DNA from 3 places in the Pseudomonas sp. PvP027 genome. Region 2 is predicted to be linked to each of the others. Evidence: riboswitches for the same ligand, from Rfam matches in the RefSeq annotation. Region 2 holds a riboswitch; each other region holds the start of a gene.
What was found. Region 2 has a riboswitch for cobalamin ahead of JOE33_RS24255 (ABC transporter substrate-binding protein). Riboswitches for the same ligand answer to the same signal wherever they lie in the genome.
Positions count from the first base shown of each region.

Region 1: linked by a shared signal. The riboswitch ahead of cobO (cob(I)yrinic acid a,c-diamide adenosyltransferase) and the one ahead of JOE33_RS24255 (ABC transporter substrate-binding protein) in region 2 are both predicted to bind cobalamin.
Region 3: linked by a shared signal. The riboswitch ahead of cobW (cobalamin biosynthesis protein CobW) and the one ahead of JOE33_RS24255 (ABC transporter substrate-binding protein) in region 2 are both predicted to bind cobalamin.

Region 1 covers NZ_JAFIBK010000001.1:4,891,743-4,896,688, forward strand. The annotation lists gene JOE33_RS21210 (C40 family peptidase) at 1-461, shown strand, start outside; gene JOE33_RS21215 (C40 family peptidase) at 551-1,096, shown strand; gene JOE33_RS21220 (sorbosone dehydrogenase family protein) at 1,255-2,583, opposite strand; cobalamin riboswitch at 2,703-2,917, shown strand; gene cobO (cob(I)yrinic acid a,c-diamide adenosyltransferase) at 3,008-3,619, shown strand; gene JOE33_RS21230 (cobyrinate a,c-diamide synthase) at 3,645-4,940, shown strand; gene bluB (5,6-dimethylbenzimidazole synthase) at 4,937-4,946, shown strand, end outside.
Region 2 covers NZ_JAFIBK010000001.1:5,553,556-5,558,501, forward strand. The annotation lists gene JOE33_RS24240 (U32 family peptidase) at 1-555, opposite strand, end outside; gene JOE33_RS24245 (ABC transporter ATP-binding protein) at 662-1,453, opposite strand; gene JOE33_RS24250 (iron chelate uptake ABC transporter family permease subunit) at 1,450-2,472, opposite strand; gene JOE33_RS24255 (ABC transporter substrate-binding protein) at 2,469-3,482, opposite strand; cobalamin riboswitch at 3,612-3,811, opposite strand; gene JOE33_RS24260 (histidine phosphatase family protein) at 4,129-4,824, shown strand; gene JOE33_RS24265 (phosphatase PAP2 family protein) at 4,791-4,946, shown strand, end outside.
Region 3 covers NZ_JAFIBK010000001.1:5,671,891-5,676,836, forward strand. The annotation lists gene cobM (precorrin-4 C(11)-methyltransferase) at 1-302, opposite strand, end outside; gene JOE33_RS24720 (cobalamin biosynthesis protein) at 336-785, opposite strand; gene JOE33_RS24725 (CbtA family protein) at 763-1,485, opposite strand; gene JOE33_RS24730 (CbtB domain-containing protein) at 1,496-1,678, opposite strand; cobalamin riboswitch at 1,774-1,989, opposite strand; cobalamin riboswitch at 2,048-2,272, shown strand; gene cobW (cobalamin biosynthesis protein CobW) at 2,391-3,455, shown strand; gene cobN (cobaltochelatase subunit CobN) at 3,459-4,946, shown strand, end outside.

The DNA of each region.
Region 1 (4,946 bases), 660 kb from region 2:
GTGGCAAATCCCTGATCGGCACACGCTACAAGTTCGGCGGCACGTCGACTTCTTCGGGTTTCGATTGCAGCGGTTTTATCGGTTATCTGTTTCGCGAAGAGGCCGGCATGAGCCTGCCACGTTCGACGCGCGAAATGATCAACGTCAACGCACCTTTGGTGGCGCGCAACAAGCTCCAGCCGGGCGATGTGCTGTTCTTCAGTACTCGCGGTCGCGGTCAGGTGAGCCACGCAGCGATCTACGCCGGTAATCAGCAGTTCATCCACTCCAGTAGTCGCCGCAGCGGCGGTGTGCGCATCGACAGCCTCGATGACGCCTACTGGAGCAAGACCTTCATCGAGGCCAAGCGGCCTCTGGCGATGGCGCCGGGTACTGTTGCAGTAAAATCGACACCTGAAGTAACGCAGACAACGGCGATGACTTCGACTACAGTCAAGACCGCGCCCAAGCGGCGTAAATAAATAGAACGCGCAGTACAAGACCTTCGGGTCTTTCTGCGTTTTTGAGCTTCTCGGCAGCGTAAGCCGCATCCGGATAGGTTGTTGTGGTTATGTCGATTGCGTTGCGCCTGTTAGTCATCTCTGTTGCTGCGTTGCTCGGTGCCTGCGCCAGCGCGCCGCCTCCGCCCAAAGCGCCCCGGATCGTTCAGCGTCCGGTGGTCACCGCACCTCCCCAGATTCTTTCTCCTGCTGCCGAAGACGTGCTGTTTCGTGCGTTGGGGCTGGTCGGCACGCCTTATCGCTGGGGTGGCAACACGCCTGACTCCGGTTTCGATTGCAGCGGTCTTATAGGTTATGTCTATCGTGATGCGGCGGGGATTTCCCTGCCGCGTTCCACGCGCGAGATGATCGTGATGGGCGCGCCGAATATTCGTCGCGAGCAATTGCAGTCAGGTGATCTGGTGTTCTTCGCCACATCGGGCGGTTCGCAGGTGTCCCACGCGGGGATCTATGTTGGCGAAGGCCGCTTCGTGCATGCCCCGGCCAGCGGCGGCACGGTGAAGCTCGACAGCCTCGACAAGCCTTACTGGCAGAGAGCCTATCTCAACGCCAAACGCGTGATTCAGCCGTCCAGTCTGGCGCAGAATCGGCCGTAGCGCTTCGCCTGCCCGCGATCTGGCCAGAACTTATCGTGCGACGCTCCGCGTCCTCTTGACGACGCAGAGCGTCGAGAACTGCATTCCCACGCTGGAGCGTAGGGAACGATGATCTCAACTATCGTGCGACGCTCCGCGTCAAACCTCTACGCTCCGCGTTACTGAGCTGCCTTGGCTGATGTCACACGCCAGATCTTGTTGCCGACATCGTCGGCCACCAGCAATCCGCCGCGCTGGTCATTGACCACGCCAACCGGACGACCCATGGCTTTTTCATCCTTGTTGAGGAAGCCGGTCAACACATCGACCGGTGTGCCGTTGGGTTTGCCGCCACTGAATGGAATGAACACCACCTTGTAGCCGCTGTGCGGTTTGCGGTTCCATGAGCCGTGCTGGCCAATGAACAGGCCTTCGTTGAACGGTGCAGCCAGTGTCTTGCCGTCGGCGAACACCAGGCCCAGCGAAGCGGTGTGCGGACCGACTGCGTAATCCGGGGCAATCGCCTTGGCGACCAGTGCCGGGTTCTGCGGCTTGACGCGCTCGTCGACGTGCTGGCCGTAGTAGCTGTAAGGCCAGCCATAGAACGCGCCGTCCTGTACCGAGGTCACGTAGTCAGGCACCAGGTCACTGCCGATCTCGTCGCGCTCGTTGACCGCTGTCCACAGCTTGCCGGTCTTCGGTTCCCAATCCATGCCGTTGGGGTTGCGCAGGCCGGAAGCGAAGATCCGGTGGTTGCCGGTCGCCGCGTCCACTTCCCAGATCGCTGCACGACCTTCTTCCTTGTCCATGCCGTTCTCGGCCACGTTGCTGTTGGAACCCACGGTCACGTACAGCTTGCTGCCATCCTTGCTGGCGATGACGTTCTTGGTCCAGTGGTGATTGAGCGTGCCGCCTGGCAAGTCGACTACCTTGGTCGCCTGCGCGCTGATCGAGGTCTGCCCGGATTCATACGGGAAGCTGATCAGGCGGTCGGTGTCGGCGACATACAGCTTGTTGCCCACCAGGGTCATGCCGAACGGCGAATTGAGGTTTTGCAGGAAAACCGTGCGGGTCTCTGCAATACCGTCCTTGTCCACGTCGCGCAGCAAGGTAATGCGGTTGGCGCTGGGCACACCGGCACCGGCGCGGCCCATGACTTTCTCCATCACCCAGCCGCGGATGCCCTTGGAATCATCCGGTTTGGCAGGCGAATTGGTTTCCGCCACCAGCACGTCACCGTTGGGCAGCACATACAGCCAGCGCGGGTGGTCGAGGTTCTCGGCGAATGCAGCCACTTGTGTGCCCGGCGCAGCAACCGGCTTGGCGCCTTTTTCCCAGCCTACGGCGGGTGCGATGTTGACGGTCGGGATCAGCGTCTTGTTGGGCTCCGGCAGCTTGGGCGAGGGGCCTGTTCCATCCGAGACTTGCAGGGTCGACGACTCGCCGCAGGCAGCGAGGCCGCCGGCGACCAGAAGCAACACTGCATAGTGGGGTCTGAGTTTGAACATGATCGATCTCCATAAACAAGGGCGTGGTCCAGTAACTGATAGAGGCGTCGCCAACCCGCTAGGTTCAATCACGTTCCGCGGCGACGGTGTCGATTGACGCTCCCGGCCCAACCCTCTACCCTTCGCGGTTTGTTTCAGGTGCTCTGCAATCCTCGATTGGCAGAGTGAAACAGGGAAGCCGGTGTGGGTCGACAGATCCGATCCCGGCGCTGCCCCCGCAACGGTAAATGAGTCAAGGCTGTGCCTGACGCCACTGTGTTTCGACATGGGAAGGCGCACAGCCGGGGTGACCCGCTCATGAGCCCGGAGACCGGCCTGAATCACTCAATGGCATCACGGAGGGTGATGTTCTGTGCAGGGCGTTGCCGTGCTGTCCAGTGCTGTCCTTCCGTCTGTTGTCGCCTGCCCCGAGCGGAGAACCCAGATGAACGAATCCCCCGAACGCGACGAACGCCATCTGGCGCGCATGCTGCGCAAGAAAGCCGTCATGGACGAGCGTATTGCCAGCTCGCCCAACGAGTGCGGCCTGCTGCTGGTATTGACCGGCAATGGCAAGGGCAAGAGCAGCTCTGCATTCGGCATGCTCGCCCGAGCCATGGGTCACGACATGCAGTGTGGTGTGGTGCAGTTCATCAAGGGCCGTAACAGCACGGGCGAAGAAATGTTTTTCCGCCGTTTCCCCGAGCAGGTGCGCTATCACGTGATGGGCGAGGGCTTCACCTGGGAAACCCAGGATCGCCAGCGCGACATCGCCGCCGCTGAAGCCGCCTGGGCCGTGTCTCGGGAAATGCTTCGCGATCCGGCCATTGGTCTGGTGGTGCTCGACGAACTGAACATCGCCCTGAAACATGGCTACCTCGACCTTGAACAGGTGCTGAGCGACCTGCAGGCCCGTCCGCCGATGCAGCATGTGTTGGTGACTGGCCGCGGTGCCAAACCCGAATTGATCGACCTGGCCGATACCGTTTCCGAGATCGGCGTGGTCAAGCACGCGTTTCAGGCCGGTATTCGTGCGCAGAAAGGTATCGAGCTGTGAACCCTTCATCATTGAGCACATTGCAATGAGAGCCCCGCGTGATTGTCCGGCGGTATTGATCGCTGCGCCTGCCTCCGGGCAAGGCAAAACCACGGTGACCGCTGCACTGGCACGCCTGCACCGCAACCAGGGGCGCAAGGTTCGGGTCTTCAAGTGCGGACCGGACTTTCTCGACCCGATGATTCTCGAGCGGGCCAGTGGCGCGCCGGTCTATCAGCTGGACATGTGGATGGTCGGCGCCGATGAAAGCCGTCGCCTGTTGTGGGAAGCGGCCGGCGAGGCGGACCTGATTCTGATCGAAGGGGTCATGGGCCTGTTCGATGGCACGCCGTCGAGCGCCGACCTGGCCCGGCATTTTGGCGTGCCGGTGCTCGGTGTGATCGACGGCACGGCCATGGCGCAGACGTTTGGCGCACTGGCGCTTGGTCTGGCGCGCTATCAGCCTGATCTGCCGTTTGCCGGCGTGCTGGCCAATCGCGTCGGCACGGTACGCCATGCGCAGTTGCTGGAGAACAGCCTGACCGAAGGCCTGCGCTGGTACGGCGCACTGTCCCGGGAAGTCGGCTTCGAACTGCCCAGCCGTCATCTGGGGCTGGTCCAGGCCAGTGAGCTCAACGATCTGGACGTGCGTCTGGACATGGCCGCTGCGGCGCTGGCCAGTACGTGTGAAGTGGCCTTGCCGCCGGCCGTGACCTTCACGGCGCCCGACCCGGTTCAGGTCGAGCCGCTGCTGCGCGGCGTACGCATTGCCATCGCGCGCGACGAAGCCTTCGCCTTTCTGTATGGCGCGAGCCTGGACCTGCTGAGGAATATGGGCGCCGAGCTGAGTTTCTTCTCGCCGATCCATGATCGCCAGCTGCCCGACGCCGACAGCCTGTACCTGCCAGGTGGCTACCCGGAGCTGCACCACGTTGCGCTGGCCGTCAACGGCACGATGCAGGCTTCGATCAGGGCTCACCATATAGCCGGCAAGCCGATTCTGGCCGAGTGCGGGGGCATGCTCTATTTGCTCGAAGCCTTGACCGATGTCGAGGGCGTGCGCGTCGAACTGGTCGGCTTGCTGTCCGGTGAAGCGGTCATGCAGAAGCGTCTGGCCGCGCTGGCCTTGCAAGCCGTCGAGCTGCCCGAGGGCACGCTGCACGGTCACACCTATCACCATTCGCTGACCAGCACCGAGCTGCAGCCGATTGCCCGTGGCGTCAGCCCCAATGGCGGGCGCGGCGCAGAAGCGGTTTATCGCCTGGGTCGCCTGACCGCGTCCTATGTGCATTTCTATTTTCCTTCCTGCCCCCTGGCGATAGCGGCGCTGTTCAAACCATGACCGAGC
Region 2 (4,946 bases):
GCGGCCGTTTTGCGCGTGGGAAATATTGCACTGCCCGGAGAACGCCACACACAGCGCGCCGTGGATGAAGAATTCGATGGCCGCATCGGTTTCGTCGGCGATTGCACGGATTTCCTGCAGATTCAGCTCCCGGGCCAGCACCAGTTGCGAGAAACCGGCCTGATCGAGAAACTTCGCCCGGCTCAGGGTGCGGATATCGGTTTGCGTACTGGCGTGCAGTTCGATGGGCGGAATGTCCATCTCCATCACCCCGAGGTCCTGCACGATCAACGCGTCCACGCCGGCGTCGTAGAGCTGGTGAATCAGCTTGCGCGCGGGCTCCAGCTCGTCGTCATGGAGGATGGTGTTGATCGTGGTGAAGATTCGCGCGTGATAGCGGTGCGCGAATTTGACCAGCTCGGCAATGTCACTGACCTCGTTGCAGGCGTTGTGCCGCGCACCAAAGCTCGGCCCGCCAATATACACCGCATCGGCACCATGCAGGATGGCTTCACGGGCGATGGTCACATCCCGTGCAGGGCTGAGCAATTCCAGGTGGTGCTTGGGTAACGACATGGCAACGGGATCCGGCTGCGGGCAAAGCGCGCATTGTAGTGCCACAGACCGCGCGGTGCACCTGTTGCAGATTGCGGCAGGTGCCGGACTGACCATCGGCGTGGTTTCAGCGCGAGCGCAGGCGCAGAATCTTCGCCCCGTCACTGGGGTCGGTCAGCCAGTGCGCCACGACGCCGAAGGTGCTCAGCAAGCGTTCCGGGGTCAGCACCTCGAGCGGCGCACCCAGCGCGACCAGCCGACCCTTTTCCATGACGGCCACACGGTCGCAGTCCAGTGCCTGATTCAGATCATGCAGGGCAATCACGGTGGTCACCGGCAAGGCTCTGACCAGGCCGAGGATGGTCAGTTGGTGCTGGATGTCCAGATGATTGGTCGGTTCGTCCAACAGAAGGATCTGCGGCCGTTGCGCCAGCGCCCGGGCGATGTGAACGCGCTGCCGCTCGCCACCGGACAAGGTGTGCCAGGCGCGTTTTTGCATATGCAGCATGTCCACATCCTGCAACGCCTGGCGAACGATTGCATCGTCCTCTGCACTCCACGGCTCGAGTGCCGACAGCCAGGGCGTGCGGCCCAGTTCGACGGCGTCCAGTACGGTCACGGCGTCGCTGGTTTCAGCCTGCTGTTCGACCACCGCCAGCAGGCGCGCCACGTCCCTGCGACTCAACGCCTCAAGCGCTTGCCCGCCCAGGCTGACCGCGCCGCTGACCGGCTTCTGAATACCGGCCAGTAGCTTGAGCAGGGTGGATTTGCCCGAACCGTTGGGGCCGACCACGGCCAGGGTTTCACCCATGGCGATGCTCAGGTCGACATCGCGCAGCAGCGCCGCGCCACGTACCGAATAGCCCAGACCGGAACATCCGAGTACCGGTGCGCTGAGCTGATGGGGTAAGGCGTTCATCGCGTGCTGTTGCCCCGGATAAGAATCAAAGCGAAGACCGGTGCGCCGATCAGTGCGGTAATCACGCCGATCGGCAGCGCCTGCCCCTTGATCAGAGTGCGCGAGAGGATGTCGGCAGCGATCAGAAAAAGTGCGCCGCTCAAGGCACTCAGCGGCACCAGCCGGGCATGGCGGACACCGACCAGCATACGCACCGCATGGGGGATCACCAGCCCGACAAAACCGATGGAGCCGACAATCGAGACCATCACTGCGGTGACCAGCGCAGCACTGGCGATCAGGATGATCTGCACGCGCCGTACCGCGATTCCCAGTGACGCCGCCGAGTCGCTGCCGAAGGTGAATGCGTCCAGCGCTCGCCGGTGCCAGAGGCACACCAGCAGACCGAGCAGCACCGTCGGCACTGCCAGCCAGACCGAGTGCCAGCGCACGCCGCTGAGGTTGCCCAGCAGCCAGAACATGATGCCGCGTGCCTGCTCGGAGCTCGCGGATTTGGTGATCAGAAAAGAGGTCAGGGCATTGAACAGTTGCGAACCGGCGATCCCGGCCAGAATGATCTGCCCGGCTGCCGTGGTGCCGCGTGAAGAGTGCGCCAGCAGGGCAACCAGCGAAAACGCTGCCACAGCACCGGCAAAGGCGCCCGCAGACATCGAGATCGCGCCTGCACCGAAGCCCAGAATCGCGACCAGTACCGCGCCGGTCGAGGCCCCTGCGGAAATCCCCAGCAGATACGGGTCTGCCAGCGGGTTGCGCAATAACGATTGCAACACCACACCACAGATCGCCAGCCCGGCCCCGCAGGCGGCTGCGACAATGGCGCGGGTCAACCGGTAGTTCCAGACGATGCCTTCATCTATAGGGTCGAGCACATAGCCGGCGGCCCAGATTTTATTGGCCAGCACCTGAAAGACCACGCTCAGGCTGATCGAGGTTTCGCCGATCGCTGCGCCGATCATGATCGCCAGCACCAGCACTGCCGAGACCCAGAGCACATGAACCAACGCTATCGGCAATCTCATTTGGCAGCGTTGAAACGGTTGGCGGCGTCAGCCAGTTCCTCGAACCCGGTGAACAGACGCAGGCCAGCCTGCATGCCCTCGGCGTCGATGATCACGATCCGGTCATGCTTGACCGCATCCATGTTGCGGGTCACCGGATCGGACTTGAGGAATTCTATTTTTTTCAGGTAGTCGTCGGCCGGAAAGCGGCGGCGATCCATGCGGGCGATGACCAGAATGCTCGGGTTGGCCTTGGCGATGGTTTCCCAGCCCACGGTTGGCCACTCCTCGTCGGACTTAACGATATTGCGCATGCCCAGGCTGTTGAGCATGAAGTCCGGGATGCCTTTGCGGCCTGCCACGAAAGGGTCGCTGGCGAGGTCGGAACTGGAAAACCAGAACAGCGCCGAGACGTCGTTCGCCTTGTTCTGCCTGACGTTGGCAATCGCCGCGCTCAGGCGGGCCTTGAGGTCTGTGACCAGCGCGTCGCCGCGATCCTGCACATCGAAAATCTGCGCCAGTTGTTCGATGCTCTTGTAGATGGTCTCGATGCGGAACGGCTCCAGGCGTGTGCCATCGGCACCGACCAGATTGTCCTTGCCTTCGCAATCGGAAGGCAGGATGTAAGTAGGTATCTTCAGGTCATGGAACTGCTCGCGGGTGCCGACCACGCCCTGTTTACCGACCATCCATTCCAGTTGCACGGCCACCAGTTCCGGTCGCTTGCCAATCACCGCTTCGAAACTGGGGTCGTTGTCGGCCAGGCGTTCGACCTTGTCGTTCTGCGCCTTGAAGCGTGGCAACACGTTGTTGAACCACAGCGAGGTGCCGACCAGCCTGTCGCCCAGGCCCAGTTCATAAAGCATTTCGGTGCCGGCCTGGCCAATGGTCACAGCCCTGGCTGGCGCATGCGTGAAGGTCAGGGGCGTGCCACAGTTTTCGATGGTCAGCGGATACTGGGTGGGTGCGGCGAGGGCCAGGGTGGACAACGTAAGGCTGACAGCGAGTGCGGCGAGGCGGGGCAGCGACATGGAATGCGGTCTCCGTTGGAGCAGGTGCCAGGGCGCAATGCATATCAGGAAACACATCCCCGGATAATGTCCGGGCACGACAGGTAATGCCGACGCGTGCGGATGTCCTTCCCGGACACCCCGCCGGTTAGTTGGTTGAATCGGGTCGGCAGGTCTCCTGACTGGCATGTCATCGCCTTGCTCCGGCCTTCCCGGATCACGATCCAGTGGCAGTCATGGAGCAGGCTCGGTGCCTACAGTTGCGGGGGCAGTTTCGTTTTCGCCTGGTGGAAGAAGGCGTGCGAATTCCCTGTTAGTTCCTCTCGGAAACCGACGCGCGGCATGGTAAACGATAAGCGTTTTAGTGGCTAATCCTTTGCGCGCCGCAGCTGCAGCAGACGCATAGGTCAGGCCCAGACCGTCCCGATGGGCACGGTGCTTTCGGGGAAAACGCTTAAATTATCTTCATGTTCGCGTCCGGAAAATCGCAAACCCTCATTCCAGAGCGCTCGCGCGAAAAACATGGCGCTCGGCCACAACACGTTTTTCACATCTTCTTCACTGAGTCGGGACGATGCTGAACCTATCTTGCCTGCATGGGAGCGGCGAAGGCCTCGGGCACCGAGCGGGTCAACGCCACACATAGGTTCATGGCAGGAGTGGTCCCTTGACCGACACGATAATCAACAAAAATGTACTTCCCGGTTCGAGCATTCGCCAGCGCTACAAATTGCATCGGAACATCGTATCGATGTCCGTTGCCGTCGTGCTGACGGCTATCTGCGCTTGGTTCTACTCGGCGTTCTCGGGCGTGCATGTGGTGGACCTGGGGGTCGGCAGCAACCTGAGCGTTTCCGGTCTTCGCGAGCACTGGCGACAAGGCAATGTGGTCGTGATGATTCGCCACGCCGAGCGCTGTGATCGTTCAAGCAACCCGTGCATGAGTGACGCCGACGGCATCACCTTCAACGGCCGCGATGCCGCGCTGGCGGTAGGTGCCGGGTTGCAGAAAATGGGCATGGACCACGCGCGCATGATCGCCAGCCCCAAGACCCGCACGCAACAGACTGCGCAACTGCTGGCAGGGCACGCGGTGGCCGGCCAGGACTGGATCAACGACTGTGACAGCGGCTTCATGAAGGCTGTGCAGGCCCACAAGGTCAGTGGCGAGAACATGGTGCTGGTGACGCACAGTGGCTGCATCGACCAGTTCGAACGTAAGGTCGGCGTACCTGGCGGCGAGCGCTCCAGTGAGTACGCCCAGGCGTTTTTCGTGCAAATAGACGGCACCCACCAGCCGAAAATTCTTGGCGCCCTGAATGCCGGGCAATGGGCAAACCTCAACAGCGAGCAATTCAATTGACGACATCTTCCAGCGCCAGGCTGCGGTTTTACGGCATAAACCTGGGTGTGCCTGTGTTTTTCGCTCTACTGGTCTTCGTCACCTTCGACCTGACCACGATCGACCGGCAACTGAGTAACCTG
Region 3 (4,946 bases), 120 kb from region 2:
ATGTCCAGTTCGCGCAGATGGCGGATCTGCTCGCCGATAGCGCCATACAGGCTTGGGTCTCCGGAATGCACGCGCGCCACATCCTGGCCGTGTGCGTGGGCGTCCTTGATCAGATCGATGATCTGCTCCAGATGCAGCTCGGCGCTGTTGGTTACCTGCACGGCCTGATGACCTTCCAGCACGGCGCGGGGCACCAGCGAGCCTGCGTAGATAATGATCGGGCAGCTGCGGATCAGGCGTTGGCCCTTGACGGTGATCAGCTCGGGATCGCCAGGGCCGGCGCCGATGAAATAGACAGTCAATGAATTCTCCGGAGTGAATGAGCGCGGAGGAGATTATCCGCTGTGCGCAGGGCTGATTGCCAAGGCAAATGTGGCCTGCGCGCTTTTCTGCCGTTCGATCAGCAGGGTCGCCGTACCGTCTCCCAGTTGCGCCGCCAGGGCCAGGGCCGAACCCTCGGCGACGCCATGACAGCCAGTGTTCTGGAAGACCTGCGCAGAACGGTGGGTGAGGTGCAGTTCCCACGCTACCAGTTGCGCGGCGTTGAAGCACACCAGTGGCACTGCCAGTTGCCCGGCCAGCTCAAGCAGGCCGGGCTCGGTTTCTTTCAGGTCGATGGACGCGAGTGCGGTCACCTGGCCAATTTCCAGACCAAGTGCCTGCAGGCTCTGCTCGAGCAGGTCGCGCAACAGCGCAGCCGAACAGCCGCGCCGACAGCCCAGCCCGGCCACCAGTGCTGCGCCGGGTTGAGGCGTCGCTGGATCAGGCCTGATGCAGGTCGACATTGTCGTTGTGCACATCGTTTCTGCGGAACAGCCAGGCACTGATCAATCCAAGCGCGACCCAGAACAGCGCGTTGGTGAGCAGCGAGGCAATCATGAACTGCGCTTCCAGCGCCTCGGGGGCCAGGCTTTCGTGGACCAGCGGCTGTGGCGCGCCGAGCACATGCGGGACGAGCAGAATGGCCACACCCAGTGCTTTGAGCAGCCAGTTCTGACCGAACACCAGCAAGGCCAGCCCGGCGGCAGTCGATGCGGCGGCGCCGAGCCACCACAACTGACGCTGACTCAGCTCGGCGGCGGCTGTGCCCGGGAGTTCGGGTGGCAGGCCAAAGGTCGGGGCCAGTACAAACACCGCAAAACCGGCCAGCCCCCACCATGCGCCGTGCACGGTGCGACCTGGCGCGCGCAGGGTGTAGAGCCCGGCAAGCATCAGGGCGAAGCCCACCGCGACCACCAGGTTACCGCCGGTGGTGGACAGCACACGCTGCCAGCCGTTTTCAGGTTCCCAGGCCGCTTCGTCATGGGCATGACTGTGTTCGGCCATCGCGCCGTCCGCGTGCTGATGCAGTTGCTCGGCAGGTGCGTTTTCGTAGGTCTCGGCCTGCTGGATCAGCGGCACCACCCACAGGCTTTGCAGCAGGGTCAGCAGCAGGGCGGCGAGCAGGCCGGTGAAACCTGCGGTGTAGGCGATTCGCTTGAACATTGTGTCGCCCTCAATGGCAAGGAAAGGCAGCGCTGTGACGGGTGTCGTGTGCCGCATTGTGCACGGCCGCAATGTGCGAGAAACCGGCGAAGTACACCAGGCAGGCGCCGAGAAGCGCAGCGCTGATGGCGGCTGTCAGGCGTTGAGTGCGTGTGGAGCTGGGCGCGGCGGCGTGGCTGCTGATGGTCGACATGGCGTTCCCTCTTGATGATTGGCAAGCGGGCCACGCGCAAGAGAACCTGCCGGCAGACGCCGGAGGTTTCAACTGCGCCCGCCCACCGCGGGTTTGTCATTGCAAGCATATCGGGCCGGTCTCCGGGCTCGCGAGGGGCCGCGACGTCAGTGCGTCAAAGCCTGCAAGGTCACCTTCCCATGCCAGCGGCACAGTGGATCAGACCTACTCTCGCTTACCGTTGCGGGGGCAGCACCGGACTTGCTCGACAACACGAGCGCACCGGTTTCCCGTTTCACCCCGTGAGGGGCACCCGAAACAAGGCGCACAGGAGAGCATGGGCGGCGGGGCAGCGTCAATCTGAACGATTGACCTGTCTGCAGTCACTGCGTAGCCTTGCTAGTTCGAGGTTCTCCCTGGGTAAAACATCACCCAGTGGAGCTAAGACGGGAATGCGGTACATGCCGCAGCTGCCCCCGCAACTGTAAACGGTCATGTTCATTGCACAGCCACTGCTGCGGCGGGAAGGCGCAATGAATGCGTGTCGGCACGTTGTTCATTGCCTGCCGCACGCCGCCGTGAGCCAGGAGACCTGCCTCGAACGGGCCACGCATGCCGCGGCCTCCGAGAATTCTCACTACAACCGGGCGGGGTGATCCGGTGGCGATCCGATCCGCGTGTCATGCATGCGGTTCTCGTCCTGTTTGCCCGCCGCATTGCCAAAGGGCACCTGATGAAAACACTGGCCAAGCTTCCCGTCACCATCGTTACCGGCTTCCTCGGCTCGGGCAAGACCACCCTGTTGCGGCACATGCTCGACAACGCCGAAGGGCGGCGCATCGCGGTCATCGTCAATGAGTTCGGCGAGCTGGGCATCGATGGAGAAATCCTCAAGCAGTGCACGATCGGCTGCACCGAAGAAGAAGCCAACGGCCGGGTGTACGAGTTGGCCAACGGCTGCCTGTGCTGCACCGTGCAGGAAGAGTTCTTTCCGGTCATGCGCGAACTGGTCGCGCGCCGTGGTGACCTGGACCATATCCTGATCGAAACCTCGGGGCTGGCACTGCCCAAGCCGCTGGTCCAGGCTTTTCAGTGGCCGGAAATCCGCAACGCCTGCACAGTCGATGCGGTGATCACGGTGGTCGACAGCCCGGCGGTACTGGCCGGTACCTTTGCCGCCTTCCCGGATCAGGTCGATGCGCAGCGCAAGCTCGATCCCAACCTGGACCACGAGTCGCCGCTGCACGAACTGTTTGCCGATCAACTGGCCAGCGCCGATCTGGTGATCCTCAACAAGGCCGACATGATCGACGCCGAAGGTCTGGCGACAGTGCGTGCCGAAGTTGCCGAGGAGCTGCCGCCTGCGGTCAAGGTGATCGAAGCCAGCAGTGGTCGCCTGCCGATCAGCGTGCTGCTGGGTGTCGGTGCCGAGTCCGAGCTGCATATCGATGCTCGCAAGACCCACCATGATCACCACGACGATGACGATCATGATGACCACGATCACGACGCGTTCGATTCGATTTCCCTGAAACTACCGCAAGCCGATGAAAAAGTCCTGCTCGATGCACTGAATCAACTGGTGGTGCAGCACGGCATTCTGCGTGTGAAAGGCTTCGCGGCCATTCCCGGCAAGCCGATGCGCCTGCTGATTCAAGGTGTAGGGACTCGCTTCGACAAGCATTTCGACCGCGCCTGGCGTGCCGATGAAGAGCGCGCCACGCACTTGGTGCTGATCGGTCAGGAGCTGGATGCCGTGGCCCTGCAAGCGCAACTCAATGCTGCGATTGTCGGCTAACCCATGCATTTACTGAGAACCCAGCCCGGCGGTTTCGTACCTGACGACAATATTGCCGATCTGGGCCAGACCCCGGCCGAGCTGGTGATTCTCTGCAGTGGCGACTCCAGCCTGGCACTGCTGGCCGAAGCTGCCCGGCAGCTCCCCGAAGACTACCCGAGCCTGCGTCTGGCCAACCCGATGCAGGTCCAGAATCACGCCTCTGTCGACCTCTACGTTGATGAAGTGCTGCGTCACGCAAAGGTCATTCTGATTTCTCTGCACGGCGGTATTGGCTACTGGCGCTACGGCGTCGAGCGGCTCATGGAACTCGCGGCACGCGGCGTTCAGGTCATTCTGGTGCCCGGTGATGACCGTCCTGATCCGGAACTGAGTGATCTGAGCACCGTGCCTGCCGTAGAGCGCGACCGACTCTGGCAGTTTCTGCGTCAGGGCGGCCTGCAAAACGCGCTGCAACTGTACAACTGCATGGCCAGCCGCTGGCTGGACCGCGATTATTCCTGGGCCGAGCCTGCGCCGTTGCCGCGCACGGCGATCTACCATCCTCGCCTGGCAAGTGCGCAGCTTGCCGATTGGCGGGCAGACTGGCTTGCCGAGCAGCCGGTGGTGGCGCTGCTGTTCTATCGCTCGCACCTGCAGGCCGCCAATACCGGTTTCATCGACGAGTTCTGTGTGCGCTTGCAGGCGCAAGGCATCAACCCGCTGCCCATCGCCGTGGCCAGCCTCAAGGAGCCAGGCTGTTTCACTCAGGTGGAGGACTGGCTGGATGAGGCTGAAACCGAGCTGATCCTCAATACCACCGGCTTTGCCCAGTCGAGCCCGGAAGCGCCGCATCTGCGTCCGTTTCGACGCAACGTGCCGGTCATTCAGGCCATCTGCGCGCAGGACAACGAGCCAGCCTGGCAGGCCAGCGAACAGGGGCTTGGCGCTCGTGATCTGGCGATGCACATTGCCTTGCCTGAGCTCGACGGACGCATCATCAGTCGGCCGATCAGTTTCAAGGACCTGGCCTGGCACAGCGAGCGCAGTCAGTCGGACGTGGTCTGCTACCGCGCCCAGCCCGACCGGATGGATTTCGTCGCGCAACTGGCGCGGCGCTGGATCGAGCTTGCGCGCCTGCCCAATGGCGAAAAGCGCGTGGCGCTGATCCTCGCCAACTACCCGACTCGCGATGGGCGGATCGGTAACGGTGTGGGGCTCGATACGCCTGCTGCGGCGCTGAATATCCTGTGCGCCATGCAGGCCGAGGGCTATCCGCTGGCGCCGTTGCCGGACAGCGGCACCGAACTGATCCAGCAATTGCTGGGCGGCGTGACCAATGATCTGGACAGTATCGACCAGCGCCCGTGTCAGCAAAGCATGGCGCTGGAGGAGTACCTGGCGGCGTTCAATGAGCTGCCGCAGGAAAATCGCGATGCAGTGAATGCCCGCTGGGGCACGCCGGACACCGATCCGATGTTTCGCAGTGGCCGGATGATGATCGCCGGACTG